DNA from 4 places in the Glutamicibacter sp. AOP5-A2-18 genome. Region 4 is predicted to be linked to each of the others. Evidence: riboswitches for the same ligand, from Rfam matches in the RefSeq annotation. Region 4 holds a riboswitch; each other region holds the start of a gene.
The links. A riboswitch is a leader RNA that binds a small molecule or an ion and turns the genes downstream of it on or off. The one in region 4 is predicted to bind thiamine pyrophosphate.

Region 1 (5,999 bases), 2.7 Mb from region 4:
ATCAGCACAAAAACAGCCGGCAGGAACATCAATGCGGTATCAAGATGGAAAGTTGGGGTCGTGAACTGTGGCAGACCAACCCAGCTCGCCTCACCCACGGCACTGAAATCAACCTGGCCCTGGACCAATGCCAACAGGTAGCCAAGAACCAAACCAACCAGAATCGACAGGCGTCCAAGTAGACCCTTGAAGGCCACGGTAGCCAGTACCGTGAAAATCACCGTCAAGAATGTAGTCAGCGGGAAATCGGTCATCGGTGCCAAGGTAGCGCTGGCGAGGTTCAAGCCAATCAGCGCAACGATGGTGCCCATAACTACCGGTGGCATCAAAGCGTGGATCCACCCGGTACCAGTAGCCTGCACAATCAGGCCCACCACAAAGAGCAACGCGCCAGTCATGACGATGCCGCCAAGGGCACCAGCCATGCTGTGCGACTGGGTGGTGGAAATGACCGGAGCGATCATCGCGAAGGATGAGCCAAGGTAGCTAGGTACCTTGTTCTTGGTCATCAGCAAGAAGATGATGGTGGCCAAGCCGGTAAACAGCAAGGTAGTGGTGACCGGGAAGCCGGTGAGGGTTGGCACCAGAATGCTGGAGCCAAACATCGCCAGGATGTGCTGGGCACCAATGGAAATGGTTTGTGGCCAGTGCAACCGTTCTTCCGGGGCGACAACTTCGCCCGGGTTGATGGTCTTTCCGTTGCCGTGAATGCTCCAGCTCATACAATCCTCCAGATCGTGGCCCGCGCGTTTCAGACCGTAGAAAATTCTACTCGGTTCTGTCGTGCTTGATCGAAGAAGGCCAACTCATGTTCTGAAGATCGCACAAATGCCACCCTCATCCGCTCACGCAGAGCACCATCAGACTGCTTCCACGCCATGCGCACCATGTTGATGGCCTGCTCGGTAGCTAGGTCGAATTCTTCTGATGCGTAGGTGCTCAACCACTTTTCAAAGGGGTGTTGATCGTGATTGGCTGCGGCTAGGCGCTTGCCAATGTCTTGATATAGCCAGTAGCAGGGGAGGATTGCGGCAATCAGTTCCCCGTAGCTTTGTTTGGACGCCGCCAGGTGGTTCACATAGTTCAGCGTGATCGCACTGGGGTTCGCGGTACCTTCAGCGAGGTAACTGCGATGCAGCTGCAATTCACCTTCCAAGATTGCACTGGCTGAGCTAGCCCAGAAGCGTTGCGCTTCGAGATCTGGGGCCAAGGCACTGGCCTCGGCCAATACCTGAGCGTAACGCTGAAGGTAGAAGGCATCTTGGGACAGGTAGTACTCAAAGTCTGCTGAGGCCAATGTGCCATCGGATAACTGGGTGATGAATTCCAGCCCATCGATAGACCCGCGTAGTCCATCAATTTGCTGCCACCACTCTTGCATGGGATCTGCTTCGCTGAAGAAGTCCACAAAGTGATTCACCGGGCCATGCCCGCTACCCACAGTGAGTTGGTCGGCTGCGCCGATAGCGCGCACCAGATAGGCCTTGGACTTCTCAAGAGCCTGTATCCAGTCACCGTCTGTGGCGTAGATAGTGGCCAAGGCGCTGGAGAGGGTGCAGCCGGTGCCGTGGGTGTTTTTGGTCTGGTGTCTTGGACTGCTGAACTCGGCCAGCACTCCAGTGGAACTAACTAGCGCATCAGGGCAGAGGTCTCCAGCCAGGTGCCCGCCCTTGGCCAAAACCAGAACGTCGTGCTTGGCGGCCAGTCGCTGTGCCTGCTCTAGGACTTGTGGCCATTGTGTGGCAGCAGCCTCGCGTAGCAAGCTTGCGAGCTCGAGCAGGTTAGGGGTGATGACGCAGGCGCGGTCCAGCAGTGAATCGAGTGCCGACTCATCTTCTAGTAATCGGTCTCCGCTCGTGGCTACCATCACCGGATCTAGAACGACCGGCGCATCTACGGTATCCAGCCAACTACTGACCGCGCGGATTACTTCAGCATTGGCCAGCATGCCAATCTTGATGGCGTCAATCTGTATATCAGCGCTAACGGATTCCAACTGGGCTAGGACAAAGTCACCATCAATGGCTTGTACTGCGCTGACCCCTTGGGTGTTCTGCGCGGTTAATGCCGTAATCACGCACATGCCATAACCACCGTTAGCGGCAATGGCTTTTAGATCCGCCTGGATACCGGCACCACCGGAAGGATCAGAGCCGGCGATAGAGAGAATATTTTTCACTGTGCCACCGTCCAAGCTGAAACGAGCTGCTCGCTGGCCGTTTGCGGATCCTCGGCATTACAGATGGCACGAACCACCGCTAGGCCCGACCCTCCGCCAGCGCGAATCGCAGCTGCGTCCTGAGCGGTAATGGCGCCGATGGCTACACACGGTAGTTCGGTCAAGGATGCTGCACGGATAAAACCGTCAAGACCCAACGGGGTTGGGTGATCCTTTTTGGTAGGAGTGGCACGCACTGCACCAACACCCAGATAGTCGATGACCTCCGCGTCGAGATTCGCCTGGGCCAGTTGTTCATCGGTGGAAGCGCTCAAACCGATGATGCCTTCGCCGATAATCTCACGGGCAAGTCGCACCGGAATGTCTTTTTGCCCGATATGGATACCGTTGACCGCAGCTCCGGCCGCGCGAGCAGCTAAGAAGACGTCAATCCGGTCATTGATCAATAGTTTGGCTTTGCCCTTGGTTAGTTGGGCTGCAGCGCAGGACAGTTCGAAGAATTCGCGGGCAGACTCATCCTTGGCCCGCAGCTGAATCCATTCGATGCCGCCGGCTACTGCTCCTTGGATGACTTCCAGGGTGGTGCGTGGAGTGCAGCTGGCGGTGTTGGCTACTAGGTAGGCGCCGATATTATCCATGGTTCAGTTCCTCGTACTTCAAAGTCTGTAATTCTTCAGGTTCCGTGGCGGCTAGCGCATCAAGGAACGCCACCGCAAAGCTTCCCGGTCCGGTGCTTGCGGCCAGTGCCTTTTCGGCGGCCAGACCGTAAAAACCGTGGGCGGCGATGGATGCTTCAAAGGGGTCCTCGTGCACCGCGAGCATTCCAGCGTTAAAGGCACCTAGTGCGCATCCGCCACCGGTGATTCTGGTCAGCCCGATACCGTTAGTGTGTACCAGTACAGTACGGGTAGCGTCGATGATCGCATCGGCTTCGCCGGAGATAGCAACAACGCAGCCGTGTTCTTGCGCCAGTTCGCGTCCTGCATCGAGGGCAGCCTGCACGGTATCTGCCGCATCAACACCACGGCCACTGGCATCCTTGCCCGCCAAGGCGAGGATTTCCGAAGCGTTTCCACGGATCAAGGTGGGATGTTCTTGAACTATGCGTCGGGCGAAGTCGGTGCGTACCGACAGGGCGCCGACAGCCACAGGATCCAATATCCACGGGGTGCCTGCTGCGCTCGCCGAGAGCACCGCTTCCTCCATGGCCACCATTTGCTCGGTGCTTGGCGTGCCTAGATTCACCAGCACTGCAGAAGCCAAGGCAGCAAACCCGCCAGCTTCGCCAGGCAGATTAGTCATGGCTGGTGAAGCGCCGGAAGCCAGTAGGACATTGGCGGTGAAATTGGTGACGACGGTATTCGTCAGGCAAAAAACTAAAGGGGAGTGTTGCCGGTATTTTTGGGCAACGGTAGGCAGAGTCATGCGACATCCCTCCGCTAGCGTGAACTAGATCAGGTTCGACGGGTTTCATCTCAGTCGGCTTCTCCGACACCCCGTGTCACTGATCTAGAGCGTACGCAGTGGCAATGCCTAGAACAAATTCTTAACGTTCACGTCTCGCCACTAACGCTTTAAGTGTCGCCGCATCGACATGTTGCGCTGCTGCTAGCTTCCAAAGGTGGTCTACGGCCGCCACCAGATCTTCATGCTCTTCGATGGGGGTAGCGCGTTCATTAACTATCGTGCCGGCCCTGCGTCTTGAAGAAATGAGCCCTTCGGCTTCCAGCTCTTTGTAGGCACGAGCGACTGTTCCGGCAGCTACCCCAAGATCTGTGGCCAACGCCCTGACCGTGGGTAGCTTGCTACCTGCCACTAATTCGCCGAGGTTAATCAGCGACGCGATCTGCGAACGGATCTGCTCATAAGGAGCGGTAGCCGCCTCAAGATCTACCGTGATCTGGGTGCTCATGCGCGCACGCTCGTGGTCAGGCGCGCCTTCGGGCGATTGACCACTAGTAAGGCTGGGATGCAGAAGAGCCCAATGCCTATGGCTAGCACCGCTGGCTCATCGGAAGAGACCAAGCCCGGCAAGAGGAAATACGCACTGCAGAGCACTCGTAAGGCTCGGAACTCCAAGATTTGCCGATACCAGATTTCCTGTTCGTCCGTGAGGTCCCAGGGGACTGCGCAATGGCGGATCCACCAGAAGTAACCGGCCGCGGCTACCAACGTTCCCACGATTATTGCCGAGGTGACCCATGGCGAGAGTAGCTGTTGTGCCCCTGGGCTCAGTGTTTGTGGGGCGTAAAGCAAGATGCTCCCGCTGACGATGAACAGCGCTGCAATCGTGTACACCCAAACCGGAAGATTTTGGCTCTTCGGTTCAGAAAGTGCCCCCAGCTTTGCTCGTGAATGTGCATAGAGCGCGAAGCCGGCAGAGATTACTAGGTACAGGACTACCGCCGCCGCTGACCATGGCAGCGCAAAGGAAGCGCCAACAGCACGGGCCCCGGCTTCACCGAATGGCTCTGGCGTTTGGTCAACGAGTTCACTGGCCGCAAGCCAGATAATCAACGCGGCGATAATCAAGAACGTATTCGCAAAATAGGAAACGGATAGCGTGTGGCTGCGCATCCGGGCGAAGGCGGTGCTACGCAGGCTATTGGCCTCCGGTGCGGCATGCTTTGGAGCCCAGACGAATAGCACGAAGCCCAAAGCCAAGACGGCAAACATGGACACCTTGTTCCACCCGGAACTCAGAACCGGATCGGCGTAGGTGATTGCGGCACCGATGATGTTGGTCAGCAGCCAACCACAATTTCGTAGCAACCGGTTGAGCCAAATTGAGCGTAGTTCTTGGTTTTGGGTTGCGGAGATCCCGGCTAAGGGCCTGCGTTTGAGGATGATTGCACTGATCACGGCAGTGGCCAGTAAAACCGCGAAAATACACAGCGCAAACAGTGGAGCTACTTCAGCGCCTGAAATCCACCCGGATGTGCTGTCCCATGTAGGCGCAACTGCGTCTTCGAAGTCAGCCGCTGAGGATTCAGTACTTTTGCCTTCAGGGATGTGGCCGGCGACCCGGGATATCGGCCACAACATGCAACATGCAAAGATTGCCAGTGAGCCAACTAGGGCACCTAGCTTACGTGGAAAGGGCGTGGTCAACGTGCGTGGTTCCAAAGATGCGACGCGAACTGAGCGCAGTTCTCCAGGCCAAGTAAACAACCCGATGACGTAGACCAAAGTCAGCCAACCGGCGGCACCCAGTGCAATGATGACGCGCGTTGTCGGTGACTCTGATGGTGCTTGAATGGACCAAACCCGAGATAGGTCGCCAGAAGTCGAGGCAAAAAACGCAATCAGGGCACACCAGAATGAATGTGATTGAGCCCTGAGTAACGCTGAGGATCCGCGGCGTGCAGCTACTGAGCGTAACCATAGGTAGATTACTGATGACGCAATAGCTATCGATAAGGCGCTCGCCGAGATCTGATCCATAGGTTTTAATGTATCAAACACTTGATACATAATGAATCTCCTTGAGAATTAATCGGTAGAAAATCTGCCAAGTAACGTACGCTCAGATCATGGGTCTGTTTACTTCCACTCCGTTGCCAGAACCGGTCGGCGATTCCGCTCCTCCGGTGGACGAGCATCCTTCACGTATCGCTTCGGTACTAAGTCATCTGCGCCGTTCAGCTGATACTCGAATCACCCACCCGCGTCGCTTCCGAATCCAACAGCTACGCGCGCTGGAGAAGATGCTTGAAGAGCATCTTGATGACTTCCTGCAGGCATTAAACGATGACCTGGGTAAGAGTGCCACCGAAGCCAAATTCGCTGAAGTTGATGTGGTGCGCGCAGAGATTGATTT
Region 2 (5,999 bases), 150 kb from region 4:
GTTCGCAAACTTCAAGGGTATCCCTTGCATCCAGCCCAATATTTGAGGCTGGAGCCTTCTCGTGTTGTATTTCCGCAAGTGTGTGCGGTTTCTTATGTCATAGGGGAGCGCTTGTAGAGCGTGACTTGTATCTGACTGTGTAGCCTATACGTCGTTTCTTTGGGGACGGCTAAGGCATATTCCCCAACGAATGAGGTAAATCTTCGTGTCTTCTGACATGCCCGTAAACACCGATGACAACCAGACCCCAGAAGAGCCAACCGTGCTCTTCTCCGAACTTGGTTTGGATGCTCGTGTGCTTGCATCACTGGCTGACCTGGGCTATGAAAAGCCATCGCCAATTCAGGCCGCCACTATTCCTAAGCTTCTCGAAGGCCGCGACGTTGTTGGTCTGGCTCAGACCGGTACCGGTAAGACCGCTGCTTTCGCGCTTCCTGCCCTGTCCCGCATGGCAGAGCTGGCTGACACCAATGGTCCAGCCCGCACCCCACAGATCCTGGTTCTGGCTCCAACCCGCGAGTTGGCCCTCCAGGTAGCTGAGGCTTTCACTTCCTACGCAAAGTACCTGCCAGACTTCACCGTCTTGCCAGTGTACGGTGGCTCCCCATACGGCCCACAGCTCAACGGCCTGCGCCGTGGCGCTCAGGTTGTTGTTGGTACCCCAGGTCGCGTAATCGACCACATCAATAAGGGTTCTTTGGACCTGTCCAACCTTCAGTACGTTGTACTGGATGAGGCCGACGAAATGCTTCGCATGGGCTTCGCCGAAGAGGTCGACAAGATCTTGGAAGCAACCCCAGCAGAGAAGCAGGTTGCCCTGTTCTCGGCCACCATGCCACGTACCATCCGTCGTATTGCTTCGGAATACCTGCGCGATCCGCAGGAAATTTCGGTCAAGTCCAAGCAGTCGACCGGCACCAACATCACCCAGCGTTACCTGCAGGTTATGGGCTCGCACAAGCTTGACGCCATGACCCGTATCCTCGAGTCCGAGTCATTCGAAGGTGTTATCGCCTTCGTTCGTACCAAGATGGCTACCGAGGACCTGGCTGACAAGTTGAAGGCTCGCGGCTTCACCGCTGCAGCTATCAACGGTGACATCCCACAGCAGCAGCGTGAGCGCACCGTTGAGAACTTGCGTTCAGGCAAGATCGACATCCTGGTTGCTACCGACGTTGCAGCTCGTGGTTTGGACGTTGAGCGCATCAGCCACGTCATCAACTTCGACATCCCACATGACACCGAGTCCTACGTTCACCGCATTGGCCGTACCGGCCGTGCAGGTCGTTCGGGCGACGCGATCTTGTTCATGACCCCACGCGAGAAGTACTTGCTGCGTGCCATCGAGAAGGCTACCCGCCAGCCGGTGACCCAGATGCAGCTTCCTTCGCTGGATTCGGTTAACGACCGTCGTATCCAGAAGTTCACTGATCGCATCGATCAGACCATCAGTGGTCAGGACCTGACCACCTTCCGCGAAATCGTTGAGAAGTTCGCTTCTGAGCACGAAGACCTTGATCAGCTGGAAATCGCAGCTGCACTGGCTTTGATGGCTCAGGGTGGACGTCCATTGCTGATGACCGAACCAGTAGCTTCGCCTTCCAAGAAGGCTCGCATGGAACGTGGTGACCGCCCAGAACGTGGCGATCGCGGCGACCGTGGTGACCGCGGAGATCGCGGCGACCGTGGCCCACGTGCACGTAAGACTGCTGCTGCAGGCAACGCCATGTACCGTCTGGCCATTGGCCGCCGCAACCGCGTGCAGCCAGGCTCGATCGTTGGCGCTTTGGCTAACGAAGGTGGCTTCGATTCTTCGGAAATCGGTGGCATTGAGATCCGTTCGGATCACACCTTGGTTGAACTGCCAGCAGAGCTGAGCAAGGACCAGTGGCGTGCACTGTCCAAGACCCGCATCGGCGGCGAACTGATCAGCATGGAGCTTGACTCCGGCCGTAAGCCACGCGACGACGATGACAACGATCGTGGCGGCGACCGTGGCGGTTTCCGCGGTGGAGACCGTGGCGGTTTCCGCGGCGGACGCGGTGGCGGCGAAAAGCGCTTCGGTGGCCGTGGCGGCGACAAGCGCTTCAGCGACTCGGGCCGTAGCGGTGGACGTCGCGACTACTAAGTCGACGCTCCTAAGCTAACTAGCTAAAAGCACAACACAACGCCCCTGGAACAAACCGAAAGGTTTGATCCAGGGGCGTTGTGTGTTTCTCCAAGATGCTTGTTCCAGCAGCCAGCTATTACTGGGCTGCGCTGCCTACCGGAATCTCATCTCCTAGATAAACTTTCCCGCCGCTCTCCAAGAACTCTCTACTCTTTTCTGCCATGCCTGCCAACGCCGCTTGAGCCTCCGCAGAACCGTATTCATCACGTATATCTTGGGAGATCCGCATGGAACAGAATTTTGGTCCACACATCGAGCAGAAGTGTGCGGTCTTGGCTGGTTCTGCGGGCAAAGTCTCGTCATGGAATTCTTGAGCCGTGACGGGATCTAAACTCAGCGAGAACTGGTCATTCCAGCGGAACTCAAAGCGTGCCTTACTCAGCGCATCATCGCGCGCACTGGCACCCGGGTGCCCCTTGGCTAAGTCGGCGGCGTGAGCTGCAATCTTGTAAGTGATAACACCGGTCTTTACATCGTCACGGTTAGGCAATCCCAGATGTTCCTTGGGTGTGACATAACAAAGCATGGCTGTGCCATATCGAGCGATCTCCGTAGCGCCGATGGCGCTGGTGATGTGGTCATAGCCCGGAGCGATATCGGTAACCAGTGGGCCCAGTGTGTAGAAGGGCGCACCATCACACAACTCCTGCTGGCGTTCAACATTCTCCCGGACCTTATGGAATGGAATATGTCCCGGTCCCTCAACCATGACCTGTACGTCGTACCTCCAGGCCCGCTTGGTCAGCTCAGCTAGGGTATCTAGCTCAGCGAACTGCGCGGCGTCATTGGCATCAGCAATGGAGCCGGGACGAAGCCCGTCACCCAGTGAGAAAGCAACGTCGTACTGTGCGAAGATTTCGCAGAGCTCATCAAAGTGCGTGTACAAGAAATTCTCTTCGTGATGTGCCAAGCACCAGCCGGCCATGATGGACCCACCGCGCGAGACAATGCCGGTAACCCGGTTGGCAGTCAAAGGAACATAACGCAAGAGCACGCCAGCGTGAATGGTCATATAGTCCACGCCCTGCTCACACTGTTCAATGACGGTATCGCGGAAGATCTCCCAGGTCAGTGCGTTGGCTTCGCCATTGACCTTTTCCAAGGCTTGGTAGATGGGCACCGTTCCGATGGGCACCGGTGAATTGCGGATGATCCACTCACGAGTGGTGTGGATGTCATCACCGGTGGATAGATCCATGACGGTGTCTGCACCCCATTTGGCGGCCCACTGCAGCTTGGATACTTCTTCAGCAATCGAGCTGGTCACCGCAGAGTTGCCGATATTTGCATTGATTTTCACCAAGAAGGCTTTGCCGATAATCATCGGTTCAGATTCCGGGTGATTGATATTGGACGGAATGATTGCTCGCCCGGCCGCCAGCTCGCTGCGGACCAGTTCTACATCGCACTCTTCGCGAACCGCCACATATCGCATTTCAGGGGTGATCACCCCAGCTCGTGCGTAGTGCATTTGGGTTACTGTGGCCCCCTGAACTGCACGTAGTGGTGGCGCCGTGCGTCCGGCCCATTCATCGCTGGCAGTTCCTCGGCGGACCGCTGAGCGCCCGTCATCGTGCAGATTGCGTTCGCGGCCTTCATAGACCGCAACGTCTGCTCGTTCCATGATCCACGGTTCCCGAAAAGGATTCAGTCCCTGAGTTGGTTCGCTACCTGGACCACTGGTGCGATACACCCGTAGCGGTTCATTTGGCTGGCCGTTGGGGGAGTCCGCAAGTTGAATTTGCGTGACGGGAACTGAGATCCCTTCCGATTCGCGGAACGCGAGAGAGTGGGCAGGATGTTGTTCAAATTGTTCCATTGAGAAACTCACTTCCTTCGCCGGCATTACCCGGACAGGTTCAACGGTCGCGGACGGCGATAGCCCGATCTCAGCCCTTGCCATGGGGCTCCCGTGTGGTCGGAGACGACACTAGCATGAAAAAATCGGCGCACAAGAATGGGCGCCAAAATTTGACGCTAGGTCTGAGCGTTGGAAGTGGAAGATGGGGGCGAAGCGAAGTGGCAGCGGGGCCCAAGAAAATAAGTCCAGATAGACGAAAAGAGAGACAGTCTGAATGCAGATTGTCTCTCTTATTTCGAGCCCCCTGCCGGAATCGATCCGGCGACCTCGTTCTTACCAAGAACGCGCTCTACCACTGAGCTAAGGGGGCAACGAGTAAATACTCTACACAGGTTTTTGGCGATTTCAAAATCCGTAACGAGTTTGTAGCTGACGTCACAAGACCCCTACTCAAGTAGGAAAAACGCGCCAGGGGATCGGTTGCTCGATGGTGTTCTGAACGCGGGTAGTCTGCGCCGCGAAAAATGGCAGACCTCGCACATGTTGATATTTGCCTCTTTTGACTGCGAAGCATCAAGATGTACGGATGTTTTGTTGTTGGAAAAGTGATTTTCACTGACTCAAGCGGCAGGAAAGTGGCTCTTCCCAGATGAGGGTGTAGGTCGGCCGGGCGCGTCGGTCCGCAGATAGACGTCGAGGTCTCCCGACGATGGAGGTTCCTACGCCATCCATCCGAAAGACCTCGACGTGTCCGACGCTACCCCGCCGGCCGGCTTCGGCCGCCCTGACCTGACCGCCTTCGCGTCTCATCCCAATCGACCCTGATCGGGTCTGCTGATCCTCTCGACGAGAACGCAGCGACATCATAGCCACCCAACCCCGACCGTCCGGGAAGCCGGGGCACGTCGCATGGCCTGTGCTGCGGGCGTGTCGAGTGGGGCGTCCAGAGGCGACGCAGGAGCGTCGACGCGACGTGCTGAGAGGTGGTTCTAAGGCATGGCGATAGGTCAGGAACGGCGTCGCTCCCTGCGCAGGAGGGAGCGCAGAGTCTCGGCGTTCGCGTAGCCGACCCGTAGCGCGATCTCGGCGGAGGTGAGGTCCGTGGTTGCTGAGAGGTGCCGAGCTCGTTCGATGCGAAGCCGTTGGACGAAGCCGAGCGGAGTGAGGTTGAGCGCCGCACGGACTCGTCGTTCGAGGGTGCGCCGGCTGGTGCCGAGCGACTGCGCGACGAAGGCGACGTTGAACGGTTCGTCCAGGCGGGCGCGCACGAAGCGTTCGAACTCGACGACGATCGGGTCCTCGTGCCGGAGATGTTCGTAGGCGACGAAGGCAGCCTGCGACGGACGCTCGTCGATGATGAGGAGCTTGGCGACATGTTGGGCCAGGTCGGGGCTGATCGATCGCACGAGTGAGAGCGCGAGGTCGATGTGGGCGAAGGCGGCGCCGGCGGTGACGAGGTTCCCGTCGACCACGACCATGGTGTCGAGATCGAGGGCGACGGTCGGATAGCGCTTCAGGAACTCCGGCCCCAGGAACCAGCTGGTCGTCGCCCGCCGATGATGCATCCGTCCGGTCTCGGCGACGGCGAACACGCCGGTGCACGCCGCGGCGATCCGGGTGGTCGCCTCGTCGAGGCGCCCGAGCGAGGCGATGACCGAACGAGCATCTCGGCTCTGGAGGGCGTCGTTGGTAGCGGCGGCCGTAAGGGTTCCAAGCGCAGGGACGACGACCACGTCGAACTCTCCGGACTCCGACAGCGGGTGGTCCACCGACAGGGTCATCGATGCCGTCGTGGTCACTCGCCGTTTCGGTCCGAGGATGGCGAGTTCGATCGGGTCGATCCGCGGGTCGACATCGCCGCGGGCTCCGTCGGCCACCCGCACGATGTCGATGATCGACGCGATAGCCGAACCGAAGCAGCCGTCGATCGCGATCAGTCCAATACGCATGACGTAAACAATAGCAATACTGCCGTATACGCCACTTCTCACATGCCCTTTTTCGTCATAGACTGAACTCGCTTCACCA
Region 3 (5,999 bases), 380 kb from region 4:
TTTGATGTTCAGGCAAGTGGATACAAGATCACTGAAGACGGCGCAAGCCGTATGGATGACATTCACCTTGGCTTTGATCTTAAGTTCCCGGATACCGAAGAGGGGCGCAAAGCCGCCGGTATGGTGGAGCGAATCGTCAAGCTATCTCACGACAAATATTGCACTGTCTCTCGCACCGTCGAGCTCGGTGCCTCCGTGGTCAGCGAAGTGGTTGAGTAAGTCCCTTGGAGTCGATTTGGGACTTGCTGAATAACTCTTGATCTAAGAAACCGCAAGTCACTCAAGTGAATTCACTGATTTGAAGATTTGATAAGTTTCAAAAAATTTTGTGATTCAGTTGTGTCTCAGGTCACTATGTGCGAATTTCGCTGCAGGCGCCCATTTTTGCTTCGAATACCGCACTAAGACCTGAATATATCCAATGAGCGTTGGCTGGGAGTTACAGTCTTTGCCCTAGTCAGCGTAGTTCCTTCATCGTAGGGTCGACTTGTCCCTACGTTGAAGGAGCGGAAAATGCAGTCTGGGAACATCTTAGGCAACATAGACTGGGCGTCAATGCTACAGAAAGTAGCCATTGCGCTCGTCATTCTCATCATTACTTGGCTTGTAGCGCGAATAGTTCGTTGGGCTGCCGGCAAATTAGTGAGCAGAGTGAAGTTCTTGCAGAAGCAAGGAAATGACGGAACTCAAATAGGGCAATCCCTCGGCAAAGTTGCCGGGCTGATTGTCTGGCTCTTTGGCCTCGTCGCTATCCTCCAGGTCTTCTCGCTTTCAGAAGTTCTTTCACCGGTGCAGGGCCTGCTCGGTGGAGTCATGGCATTTATCCCGAATCTGATCGGTGCCGGCTTCATCTTCTTCATTGGCTATGTCATCGCAAATATCGTTCGACAGCTGCTGAATACCGGACTGGGAACGGTGGACTTTAGTGGTCTCGTTCGCAAGCTGACTCCAGCCAACGAACCCGTAGACGAAGTTCAGTCACGCGAAGCTCAGGCGAAGATCGTTGGAATCATCTCCAACATTGTGTTTGCACTGATCCTGCTTGTTGTTGCTATCTCGGCACTGCAGGTCTTGGGTATCGCGGCAATTTCGGATCCTGCCCAACAGATGTTGCAGCTGGTCTTCACCGCCATCCCGCAGGTCATCATGGCCCTTGCACTATTGGCAGTTGGCGTATTGATCGCTAAGTTCGTAGGTCAGCTACTAGAAACCACCCTTCAGGGTGTGGGCACTGACCGTGTAGTTGCTGAGTGGGGCGTAGTCCCAGACGGCAAGAGCGCATCGGGAATCATCGCTGGAATCGTCAAGATCGCCATTATTCTGTTCTTCGGCGTGATGGCAGCACAGATGCTGAACTTCCCAGCAATAACCAACATCCTCAATGAAATTCTGAGCCTTGGTGGCAAGATCCTCTTCGGCGCAGCAATCATCGCGGCAGGTTTTGTTATTGCCAACGTGATCGGCAAGTTCTTGGGTGAAACCACGGCTTCGAAGATCATCCGATACACCGCGATCGCTTTGTTCGTGGCAATGGGCCTGAAGTACATGGGCATCGCTGACTCGATCATCAACATGGCCTTCGGCGCAATTGTTATCGGCGCAGCTCTTGCAGCAGCGCTGGCCTTCGGCCTCGGCGGACGTGACGCAGCGGCTCGTACGCTGAACAAGATTGATACCGACAAGGTGGTCTCCAACGAACCAGGTTCGGTACCGCCGGCTCCGCCAGCACCACCGACGACTCCACCTACGACGCCGGGTATCTAACCACCTAGATCAAAACAGCAGGGACAAATAGAAAGTCGTGGAATCCTTTTAGGATTCCACGACTTTTCTGCGTGTCATTAAACTTACTCAGTTAGGTTCAACGGCAACGGAACTACAGACGACACGGGATCATCACGAAGACGTGCGTAAGTGAAAACATCAATACGCTCACCGTCGATCAGGAATTTGCCCCGCTCAACACCTTCACGCAGAAAACCATTCCTTTCAGCGACGTGCCGGGAGCCTGGGTTATTTGCGCGTAACCCTAATTCCAAGCGGTAGATGTCTTGCTCCTCAAAGAGATAATTCGCCAGGGTAGCCACAGCCCGAGTAGTCAGCGACTGCCCTCTAAATGCCTGATGCATCCAATACCAAATCCATGCATTCTTATTACTTGAATCTAAGGTGCCGCAAACTAAGCCGATCAATCGCCCGTTCTTCGTGATGGCCAACGGACATTGACGTCGCCAATCAGCTAGTAGGGCGCCAACATATTTACGGGCGTTTACGGGCGTTTGCGGGAGTGCTGGCCTCACCTTGACGATGCATTTCTGCATCAGAGGTAAAGGCTTCAAAAACCGCGTCGGCATCTGACACCCTGAGCTTTCGAACGCTAATTTCATCGCCGGTATTTTCTACTTGCGCATTGGTGGTATCGCGTTCTTTGTCGGTTGCCGTTGCGCTCAGTGTTCCTTGGTGAAAGAGCATTTGCCAGCGGCCCTGATCGTGGAACCACAGGGAAGTGCGATGACTTGCCCTGTGACCGAAGGTGGACCACCGGAGCAACACAAGGTTTGTTGACAGTTGTGTACCAACAGGGTCATGAACCTGTCCTGCGCTGCCACCAGAATCCTCAGCGACCAACAATCTAAGAATCTGTTCTCGGTTGTAGGTACGTCCGCTGGCTCCAATCTCACCAAAGTTCTTGTGCAATAGAAGACTCAGCTGGTCAGGGTTGTTGCGAATCGTAGGAGACAGTAGCTGCTGCTCAAACTCAACGATGGTTTCCAACAACGTGGAACCAGCAACCAATTCAGCGGGATACTTCGGAAGCGACATGTTTGTAAGTACATCACAGAAGATGACGGAACAAAGTCCGCCGTAGTTCGCTTTTATGAGCTGGGTCATGCTTATAATCGCAACATCTCCGCGGGAGCCTGAATCGACCAGGCTGAGAGGGCACTGAGCCGACCGCTATACCTGATGCGGGTCATGCCGCCGTAGGAAGGAAGCGTGCGCCTATGCATGTCAACATCGTTGGTGCCGGAATCATCGGCCTAGCCACAGCGTTTGAGCTCAGCTCGCGCGGGCACACTGTCTGCATTATTGATCCTTCACCCGGCCAAGGCGCCAGCCATGCTGCCGCAGGAATGTTGGCGCCGGCAGCAGAAACCGTCTGGGGCCAAGGACCACTGCATCAGATGTTGGCCGCCTCCAACAAGAGCTATCCAGATTTTGTGAACAGGATTCAAGCGATCTCGGGCCAGCGTCCCGACTATCTGACAAGCTCAACCTTGGTGGTAGCGGCAGAACCCGCGGACCGTGAAGCCCTACACGAGCTGGTGGAATTACAAACTTCCTTAGGCCTGTCAGCTCAAAAGCTGTTGCCCAGCCAAGCGCGAAACCTAGAGCCTGCGCTGGCCAGAAACATTGCTGGTGCGGTGCTTTGCGAGGATGATCATCAAATTGACCCTCGCTCGGTGGTACGAATTCTTCTGGAGTATTTCCAGTCGGATCTCGTGCTTGAACAGTGTGTTGAAGTGATCAAGGATGACAAGAATCAAACCACGGCCGTGCTGACGTCTTCAGGTACAAGACTGGAAGCAGAGCAAACAATTCTCTGTACTGCCCTAGGAACGGTTAGGGGAGTTCAACCAGCTCCCGTACGCCCGGTTTATGGTGACATCCTGCGGATCCAAGGCCCACCCGGCCCTGCATTAGTGACCCGAATTATTCGAGGCATCGTGCACAGAGAAAATGTCTATCTGGTTCCGCGCAAAGACGGAAGTCTTGTTCTCGGAGCCAGCGTGCGCGAAGACGGGAATCCACAAGTCAACGTTGGCGCCATGTACAACTTGTTGGATAACGCTCGCAGACTTGTTCCCGGCATCTCTGATTGCTCGCTGAACGAGGTCATTGCCAGAGCTCGTCCTGCAACTGCCGATGACCGCCCGCTAATCGGTCGTATAGATCCAGGGCTGGTGATCTCCACCGGCTATTCACGTCACGGAGTGCTACTCAGCCCGTTGGGATCAACGCTCACCGCTGACCTGACAGAAAACCTGCCGGCCAGTGCGATGCTCAAGGACGTTGACCCGCACCGTTTCCCTACCTACTCATCCGACACACTTTTGGAGCAAAGTTCATGACTTCAATCAGCATCACGGTTAATAACCAACCCGTTCAGGTGGACGCAGGATTGTCCCTGCGTGAATTCATCGCCAGACACATCGGCAAGGAACTCGACAACGATTCCAAAGCCATTGACGGTAGCAAACTTGGACTGGCCGCCGCGGTCAATGGGACAGTGGTGCCGCGCAGCTCATGGAACGGATTTGCAGTGCAGAGCGGACACACAATCGAACTCGTCACGGCAGCACAGGGAGGCTGAACATGGAAGCGCAAGAGATAACAGAACTTAATGCAACCACGGACCCATTTGTTGTTGCTGGACGAACTTTTTCCTCACGCCTGATCCTAGGTACCGGAGGTGCTACCTCGCTGTCCACGCTGGAAAGTGCACTTCAAATTTCCGGGACAGAACTCACCACGGTAGCCATCCGCCATTTTTCAGCATCCGGTTCAGGCAACGTTTATGAGTTGCTGCAACGCAATGATGTGATTGCTTTGCCCAATACCGCTGGATGCTTCACCGCACGCGACGCCGTGCTCACCGCACAGCTGGCCCGCGAAGCGTTAGAAACCAACTGGATCAAGCTGGAAGTCATCGCTGATGAGGACACGCTGCTACCTGATCCATTGGAACTCTATTGGGCCACCGAACAGTTAGTGGCTGATGGCTTTGAGGTTTTTGCCTATACCAATGATGATCCCGCCCTGGCCCAACGCTTGCAGGATGCGGGAGTTGCTGCAATCATGCCTGCTGGCGCACCCATTGGCTCAGGTTTGGGGATCCTGAATCCACACAATATTTCCACCATAGTTTCGCGTTCCAACGTTCCAGTCATTCTTGACGCAGGGGTGGGTACCGCCTCGGATGCGGCGCTTGCCATGGAACTTGGCTGCGATGCAGTACTGCTAGCTAGCGCAGTGACCCGGGCGCACAATGCTCCACTGATGGCCGCCGCAATGCGCGACGGAGTTAAAGCCGGTAGGGCGGCATACTTGGCCGGCCGAATCCCCAAGCGCGATACCGCACTGGCCTCCTCACCTGAAGAAGGCATGATGCAAACGCTGGTCGGTGAGTTCTAATGACTCGCCCTGCATTGTGTGAACCGGCAACGGATTTTGAAGCCGGTGCGCTTGCACGCTACTCGCGACACCTCACACTTCCTGGGGTAGGCGAAGAAGGCCAACGGCGAATCCTCAACGCCAAAGTACTGATCATTGGAGCCGGAGGATTAGGCAGTCCCATCGCCAGTTATCTCATCGCGGCCGGCATTGGACATATAGGGGTGCTAGATGACGATAGTGTTGAAATATCTAATCTTCAGCGTCAGATCATTCATCGTGAAACCGATATTGGTAATCCCAAGGTCCACTCGGTGGCCAGAATAGCTCTAGAACACAACAGCGATGTCAAGGTGGAAGCCATTGATCAGAAGCTGAGCAAAGACAACGCTATTGAACTCTTCACCGACTACGACTTAGTTATCGACGGTAGCGATAACTTCGCCACCAGGTACCTTGCCTCAGACGCAGCAGAAATTACCGGTACGCCATTGATCTGGGGAACGCTGTACCAATTTTCTGGTCAGGTATCGGTTTTTGATCCGCGTACCGGTCCGATGCTGCGGGACCTCTTTCCCGAAATTCCTGATGCTGATTCGGTGCCCAGCTGCGCCGAAGGTGGAGTCTTCGGAGCGTTATGCGGAGTAGTCGGTTCAGTGATGAGCACCGAAGCGCTCAAACTCATTACCGGAGTTGGAGAAACGCTCTCCGGCAAGCTCTGGCTCTACGATGCGCTGTCGGCCAGTGTGCGAACCTTAGGATTTTCACCTGATCCGCAACGTACTAAAGTCACTGAGCTAGGGGAGTATCAGCCAGTTGCTTGC
Region 4 (5,999 bases):
TTATCCCCGCGATCAACTTGGGCGGCATCCCACCGTTCTCCGGATTCTTGGGGAAGTTCGGATTGCTGCACGCCGCAGTACAGGATGCTGACCCATTGACCTGGATTGTTGTTGGCGCTGGTCTGCTCACTAGCTTGCTGACGCTGCTGGCCATCATCCGTGTTTGGGCCCGTGTGTTCTGGCGACGCGCTACCGATGCTGAAGTTCCAAACCAAGAACTAGTGGAACAGGCCGCCTCAGTAGCTATTGAGACTGCTGCTGGTGGAGCGCAAAATCCGGCATTGGGTCTGAAACTGGCCAAGGAGCTTGAAGCCGATTCTTTGCCGTGGGGAATGCGCTATTCCACCGCGTCACTCGTTGTAGCCGGCATTGCGTTGACCGTATTTGCTGGACCAATCTTCGAGTTCTGTGAACGGGTCGCAGCTGAGCTCATTGCTCGCGAACCATATATCAGTGCGATCTTGCCATTGTGATTAGGGGGGGACGATGTCGACTAAAAACCTGAAGCACAGAGATCAGCGTATCCATGATGCGCTTGATACTTCTGGCGTCCGTCACCGGGCAACACTCAAACAGGAATGGCCGCTGCTGGCGTTGCTGATCTTTGTCTGGGCAGCCCTCTGGCAAGACTTCTCGCCGGCGAATCTGATCTTCGGTGTCATCGTTGCGCTGATAATTGTCACGCTCTTCCCGCTGCCGCCGGTGGTCCTTTCGGGCCGTGTGAACGTCTGGTACTGCTTTGAACTGTTTATCTGGTTCATCGGTCAAGTATTTGTGGCAAGTTTCCAAGTGGCACGACTGGCGATCTTCCGGGGAAAGAAAACCCGCAGTGGAGTGATCGCCGTGGAGTTGCGTACCGACTCGGATTTGATTGTCACCGCGGTGGGACATGTACTGACGCTGATTCCTGGATCATTTGTTATCGACGTTGACCGGCGCTCATCAACGCTGTACTTGCACTACATCAACATCGAATCGAGATCCGACATGGAACGGGCCCGCGAAGCGGTGCGCGACATTGAACGTCGAGTGATCATGGCGATGGGTAGCCACGATGAATTTGAAGCAATCAAGCACGAATGCGGTCCAATTCTTGGTCGAGTAGGAGGCAAAAAATGATGACAATCGTGATGTGGATTTGCGGCATCATGCTGGGTCTAGCCACCGTTGCGTGCTTGATCCGCGTTGCCAAGGGCCCCTCGATTCTTGACCGAGTCTTAGCCTTGGACGTGATGCTGCTGATCATTTCCGTGGCGTTGTGCTTGGAAATGGTCTTCAACCGCCACACCGACTACCTGTTGTTTGTCGTTGTTGCGTGCACCTTGGGCTTCATTGGCTCGGTTACGGTGTCGCGGTACGTCTCGGATCAGAGGAACGCCTAATGGAATTGTTCCTCGATATTCTTGTCGCCGTCCTGCTGATCACCGGCTGCCTCATGTCGCTGATTGCCGGTATCGGTCTGCTTTCATTCCCCGACATGCTCACTCGGATGCACGCCGCCACCAAACCGCAAGTACTTGGCTTTCTGCTGATCTTCACCGCGCTAGCAATTCACTTGCGTAGCTGGAGTGTGGTTCCAGTATTGTTCCTGGCTTGGGGGATGCAGCTACTGACCGCTCCCGTATCCGCACATATGATTGGGCGCGCTGGTTACCGAACCAAGCACGCTGCCAAACAATCTCTCTACGCCGATGAACTGAGGCAAGTAGTGGACACGGTATCTGACGCACCGGCCACCGCGTCTGTTGAAGTCTCTAGCGAAGAGTCGAAGGACTCAAAGTAAAACTGAGCAGTGAAAAACTGAGCAGTGTAAAACTGAACAAAACAAAAAGGAACGGCCCACCATTGGTGGGCCGTTCCTTGAGCATTAGCTACTTGCTGAACCGTGCGACAACCTTGTTGGTGCCACGGTCTGCCAAGACCTGGATGGTCGCTGCGACAATCGATGAGAAGATCGCGAATCCGAGCGCCTGACGGAATGAAGCCTCTGCAGCTTCTTCGCTACCCTTGCGGGGAGCCTTATTTCCGGTGACGCCCTTCCACAGCTGATCAACTAGCTTGCTGCCGAGCAAACCGGCGCCAATCGAAATTCCGGTGGTGGCAAGTTTCTGTACTGTGTTCATATTGCCCTCGCTTCAACGTCGTAACTTATCTTTCCTCTGCCCAGCATACCTGCGGTAAGGTGGGGGAGCAGTAATTTTTCCGACAGGGGAGCGTCAGACTTCAAAAAAGAAGTCGCCAAGACGCTGAGAGTGCGATAGATCGCAGACCCTCGAACCTGCTCCGGCTAGTACCGGCGAAGGAAGTCGAGCATCTCGGATGCGGACGGGTGTAGCACTATGCCATCAGTCCGTACATCTCCCCTCCTAAATATAGGAGGACCACCCATGAACCAAGTAGTCGCAAAACAGCGAACCAGCTGGCGCGTTGTCGACATCGTCGTAGCCTCAGTAATCGCCGTAGCCTCAGGAGTGATCTTCTGGGCTTGGAGCGCAGGCATGCCGCTGTTCTCGCTAGCTTTTGTTGCCTTCCCACCTGCCGCTGCACTGCTGACTGGCGTATGGCTCTTCCCAGCGGTACTCGGTGCCCTGATCATCCGCAAACCAGGTGCAGCAGTGTTCTGCGAATTACTGGCAGCCATTATCGAGGCATTGCTGGGATCTCACTACGGTCTGAGCGTCATCGTTTCCGGGCTGGTCCAGGGCCTTGGTGCTGAATTGGTCTTTGCCATCTTCCGCTACCGTAAGTGGAACCTGAGCGTTGCGCTCATTGCAGGTTTTTTCACCGGCATCTTCGCCGGTATTTCCGAAGCCTACATCCTGGCGTACTACGTGGAATACACCTCATCACTAAAGATCTTGCACGTGCTGATCACCGGCGTCTCTGGACTGATCATCGCTGGTCTGCTGTCTTGGCTGGCCACCCGTGGATTGGCTAAGACCGGTGCACTGAGCGCACTGGCTAGCCGCCGTGCTCACCTCGAGTCCGGGAAACTGGACGCCAAATGAGTTCGCTGGCTAACCGTGGCGCTGACGCTCAAACTCGGCGGGGCGCCGAGATTTCTGCGCGTGGTTTTAGCTGGCAGCATGCCGAAAGAACAACTCCCGCGGTTTCCGGTTTAGACCTTAATATTCAGGCCGGCCAGAAAGTACTTCTTGTTGGTCCTTCCGGTGCGGGAAAGTCGACCTTGCTACATGCTCTGGCGGGGTTGTTGGAAGTCGACGAGTCGCAGCAAATGCGTGGCGAGCTACTCATTGACGGGGCTGATGCCTTTGCTCGCCAACGCCCGGTTGGGCTGATGCAGCAAGACCCGGAGACCCAAGTGGTGCAGAGCCGGGTAGCTGATGATGTCGCCTTCGGGGCCGAGAATCTTGCTGTAGCTCCCGAGGTGATCCGTGAGCGCATCCCAGAAGTATTGGACGCTGTAGGTCTAGGCATGCTCTCCTTTGACCACCGGACCCAAGAACTATCCGGAGGACAGAAACAGCGACTGGCTCTGGCCGGTATCTTGGCCATGCAGCCAGGATTGATGCTCCTTGATGAGCCGACCGCCAACGTGGACCCAGAGGGGATCGGTCCCTTGCGCGATGCCGTGCTTAATGCGGCACAGCTCAGCGGGGCCACCGTGCTGGTAGTTGAACACCGGTTGGAAGTCTGGGCCCAGCACATGGACCGCATCATCGTCCTTGAGCCAGGTGGCGGAGTAGCCCATGATCTGAGCCCGCAACAGCTCATGGAGGATCAGCAGCTTCGCGCTGAACTCGCTTCGGCCGGTCTGTGGGTTCCCGGCTACCTGCCACAAATCCAACAAGTGACACTCCAGCCGGGAGGAACCTTGCTGGAGGCCAAAGACTTGGTGTGCGCCCGAGCTGAGCAAGCACCGCGCACCCGCCCGGTTAACCTACAAGTCCGCGCAGGCACCGCAACGGTCATCCGTGGTGAAAACGGTGCAGGTAAATCCACCTTGGCACTCACCGTTGGTGGCTTGCTCGCTCCTGTCGCAGGACAGCTTGATGCAAGCGAGCAGCTAGCCAATGGTCTTGGCAGCTCACCGTTTAGCTGGAAAGCTGGTGCGCTGATTGGTCGGATCGGTTCAGTGTTCCAAGAACCTGAGCACCAATTTGTGGCGCAAACCGTCCGTGAAGAACTAGCTTTTGCTCCGTTAAGAGCCAAAGCCAGTGGCGGGCGAGAACTGAAATACGAGCCGGAACAAGTTGAGCAGTTAGTGCAGTCACTGCTGGTGCGCTTGGGTCTGGAACATCTTGCTGACGCAAACCCATTCACGCTCTCCGGAGGAGAGAAACGTCGGCTATCCGTAGGCACCGTGTTAGCCGCTTCTCCAGACGTATTGATCCTTGACGAACCAACCTTCGGACAGGATGCCAATACGTGGCGTGAATTAGCGCAGCTGCTGGTTGCTCAGTTGGAACAGGACACCGCGATCATTGCGGTGACTCACGATGAACATTTGGCCAGCGTCTTGCAGGCTGAGCAGATTCATCTAGCTGCACTGCCAAGCGGCGACGTGGCCAAGCCTAAGGGACCGGTACTGGATGCTCCGGTGGGCGATAGCTGGCTAGCTAAGATCAACCCGTTAGCCAAGCTGGGCGCCGTGGCTGCCGCAACGTTGCCTTTGATCAGTACATTGGATGCAGTCTCGGCTTTGGTGATCATTGTTGCCAGCGTTGTGTTGTTCCCACTGGCCGGTCTCAGTCCGCTGAAGTTCCTCAAACGGGCGTGGCCGCTGCTACTGGCAGGGCTTTTTGCTGCGTGGGGTATTGCACTGGTTGGCCAAGATAGTGGCGCAGTCTATGCGCAGCTTGGACTGTTCAGTATTACCGAGGGTTCGCTGCAGGGCGGTATTGCCACCGGGCTGCGGGCCTTCGCCTTGGCGATTCCATGCATCTTGTTGTTGGCCACCACCAACCCGAGTGATCTGGGCGGGGCACTGTCTCAACAGCTTAAGGTCCCGCATCGTTTTGTGCTCGGCGCATTAGCCGGAATGCGATTGCTGGGACTGATGATTGAGGAATTTACTACGTTGACCTTGGCCCGTCGGGCTCGTGGTGTCGGAAACTTCGGCACCCTCGCTGCGCGGATTGGCGCGAAACTTGGTCAGAGCCTGGCCTTGCTGGTTCAGGCCATTCGCCGTGCCGGTCGTTTGGCAACCACCATGGAAGCTAAAGGCTTTGGTACGGCCAAACGGACCTGGATCCGCACGGCCACCTTCACCCGGACCGACGCCGCGGTACTTATCGCGGGCATCGTCCTGGGTGCTGCAGCTGTAGGTGCGGCCCTGTGGGCCGGCACCTACAACCTTGTGTGGAGTTAGCGAATTGCGTCGCTGAGGGCGCTGAGTTCTTCGTGGAGCTCAGCGTCTAGACGCAATGGCTTGGCATCCAAGGTGCGCACCGGAGTGAGCAGACGGATCGAGGAAACCAACCAGACACCATCGGCCTGGTAGAGATCTTCTGGACGCAACGGGCCGTAACCCAGTTCCCAGCCGTCTTGAGCAGCCGCATCAAAGATTGCACTCTGTGTGGTGCCCGGCAGGATACCCGTTTCTAGCATGGGGGTCAGCAGACGTTTGGTCTCACCATCGCGCTGGGCAACCAACACCGTTGAGGTGGGAGCTTCCAGCACGATACCGTCGGCTGAAGTGAAAATGACATCATGGGCGCCGTGCTTGCGTGCATAACGTAGGGCTGCCATGTTGATCGAGTAGGACAGGGTCTTCGCGCCCATCATCAACCATGGTGCACGTTCGGCAAGCTTGGAATCGTAGCCACGATCAAGCAAGAGTACGTCGACTCCTGATTCGCGCTGCTCTTTGCCTAGGGCCGGGGCAGGAGTGACAGTCACCCAACAGATTGCTGGATCTTCATCATGCTCACCACGAGCTGCGATCAGTTTGACCACAGCTTCCTCTGCGCCGCCGGTGGCGTCAAAGTCAGCCACGGCCGTATCAACTGCGGCATACCAGGTGCGTGCATCGGGAA

Region 1: linked by a shared signal. The riboswitch ahead of thiM (hydroxyethylthiazole kinase) and the one ahead of ACT3RW_RS13200 (ECF transporter S component) in region 4 are both predicted to bind thiamine pyrophosphate.
Region 2: linked by a shared signal. The riboswitch ahead of thiC (phosphomethylpyrimidine synthase ThiC) and the one ahead of ACT3RW_RS13200 (ECF transporter S component) in region 4 are both predicted to bind thiamine pyrophosphate.
Region 3: linked by a shared signal. The riboswitch ahead of thiO (glycine oxidase ThiO) and the one ahead of ACT3RW_RS13200 (ECF transporter S component) in region 4 are both predicted to bind thiamine pyrophosphate.

Annotation. Positions count from the first base shown of each region.
Region 1 is NZ_JBQSVW010000001.1:46,211-52,209, forward strand. It holds gene ACT3RW_RS00230 (uracil-xanthine permease family protein) at 1-722, opposite strand, end outside; gene thiD (bifunctional hydroxymethylpyrimidine kinase/phosphomethylpyrimidine kinase) at 752-2,179, opposite strand; gene thiE (thiamine phosphate synthase) at 2,176-2,817, opposite strand; gene thiM (hydroxyethylthiazole kinase) at 2,810-3,604, opposite strand; TPP riboswitch at 3,594-3,688, opposite strand; gene ACT3RW_RS00250 (GntR family transcriptional regulator) at 3,726-4,091, opposite strand; gene ACT3RW_RS00255 (hypothetical protein) at 4,088-5,653, opposite strand; gene ACT3RW_RS00260 (aldehyde dehydrogenase family protein) at 5,713-5,999, shown strand, end outside.
Region 2 is NZ_JBQSVW010000001.1:2,599,190-2,605,188, reverse strand. It holds gene ACT3RW_RS12520 (DEAD/DEAH box helicase) at 218-2,128, shown strand; gene thiC (phosphomethylpyrimidine synthase ThiC) at 2,247-3,989, opposite strand; TPP riboswitch at 3,985-4,094, opposite strand; tRNA gene ACT3RW_RS12510 (tRNA-Thr) at 4,270-4,341, opposite strand; gene ACT3RW_RS12505 (GlxA family transcriptional regulator) at 4,979-5,920, opposite strand.
Region 3 is NZ_JBQSVW010000001.1:2,367,991-2,373,989, reverse strand. It holds gene ACT3RW_RS11360 (OsmC family protein) at 1-219, shown strand, start outside; gene ACT3RW_RS11355 (mechanosensitive ion channel) at 556-1,764, shown strand; gene ACT3RW_RS11350 (GNAT family N-acetyltransferase) at 1,848-2,321, opposite strand; gene ACT3RW_RS11345 (nuclear transport factor 2 family protein) at 2,260-2,823, opposite strand; TPP riboswitch at 2,904-3,008, shown strand; gene thiO (glycine oxidase ThiO) at 3,006-4,133, shown strand; gene thiS (sulfur carrier protein ThiS) at 4,130-4,375, shown strand; gene ACT3RW_RS11330 (thiazole synthase) at 4,378-5,196, shown strand; gene ACT3RW_RS11325 (ThiF family adenylyltransferase) at 5,196-5,999, shown strand, end outside.
Region 4 is NZ_JBQSVW010000001.1:2,749,174-2,755,172, reverse strand. It holds gene ACT3RW_RS13225 (Na+/H+ antiporter subunit D) at 1-473, shown strand, start outside; gene ACT3RW_RS13220 (Na+/H+ antiporter subunit E) at 487-1,119, shown strand; gene ACT3RW_RS13215 (monovalent cation/H+ antiporter complex subunit F) at 1,116-1,382, shown strand; gene mnhG (monovalent cation/H(+) antiporter subunit G) at 1,382-1,783, shown strand; gene ACT3RW_RS13205 (DUF4235 domain-containing protein) at 1,872-2,123, opposite strand; TPP riboswitch at 2,198-2,322, shown strand; gene ACT3RW_RS13200 (ECF transporter S component) at 2,388-3,008, shown strand; gene ACT3RW_RS13195 (ATP-binding cassette domain-containing protein) at 3,005-5,332, shown strand; gene ACT3RW_RS13190 (aminodeoxychorismate lyase) at 5,329-5,999, opposite strand, start outside.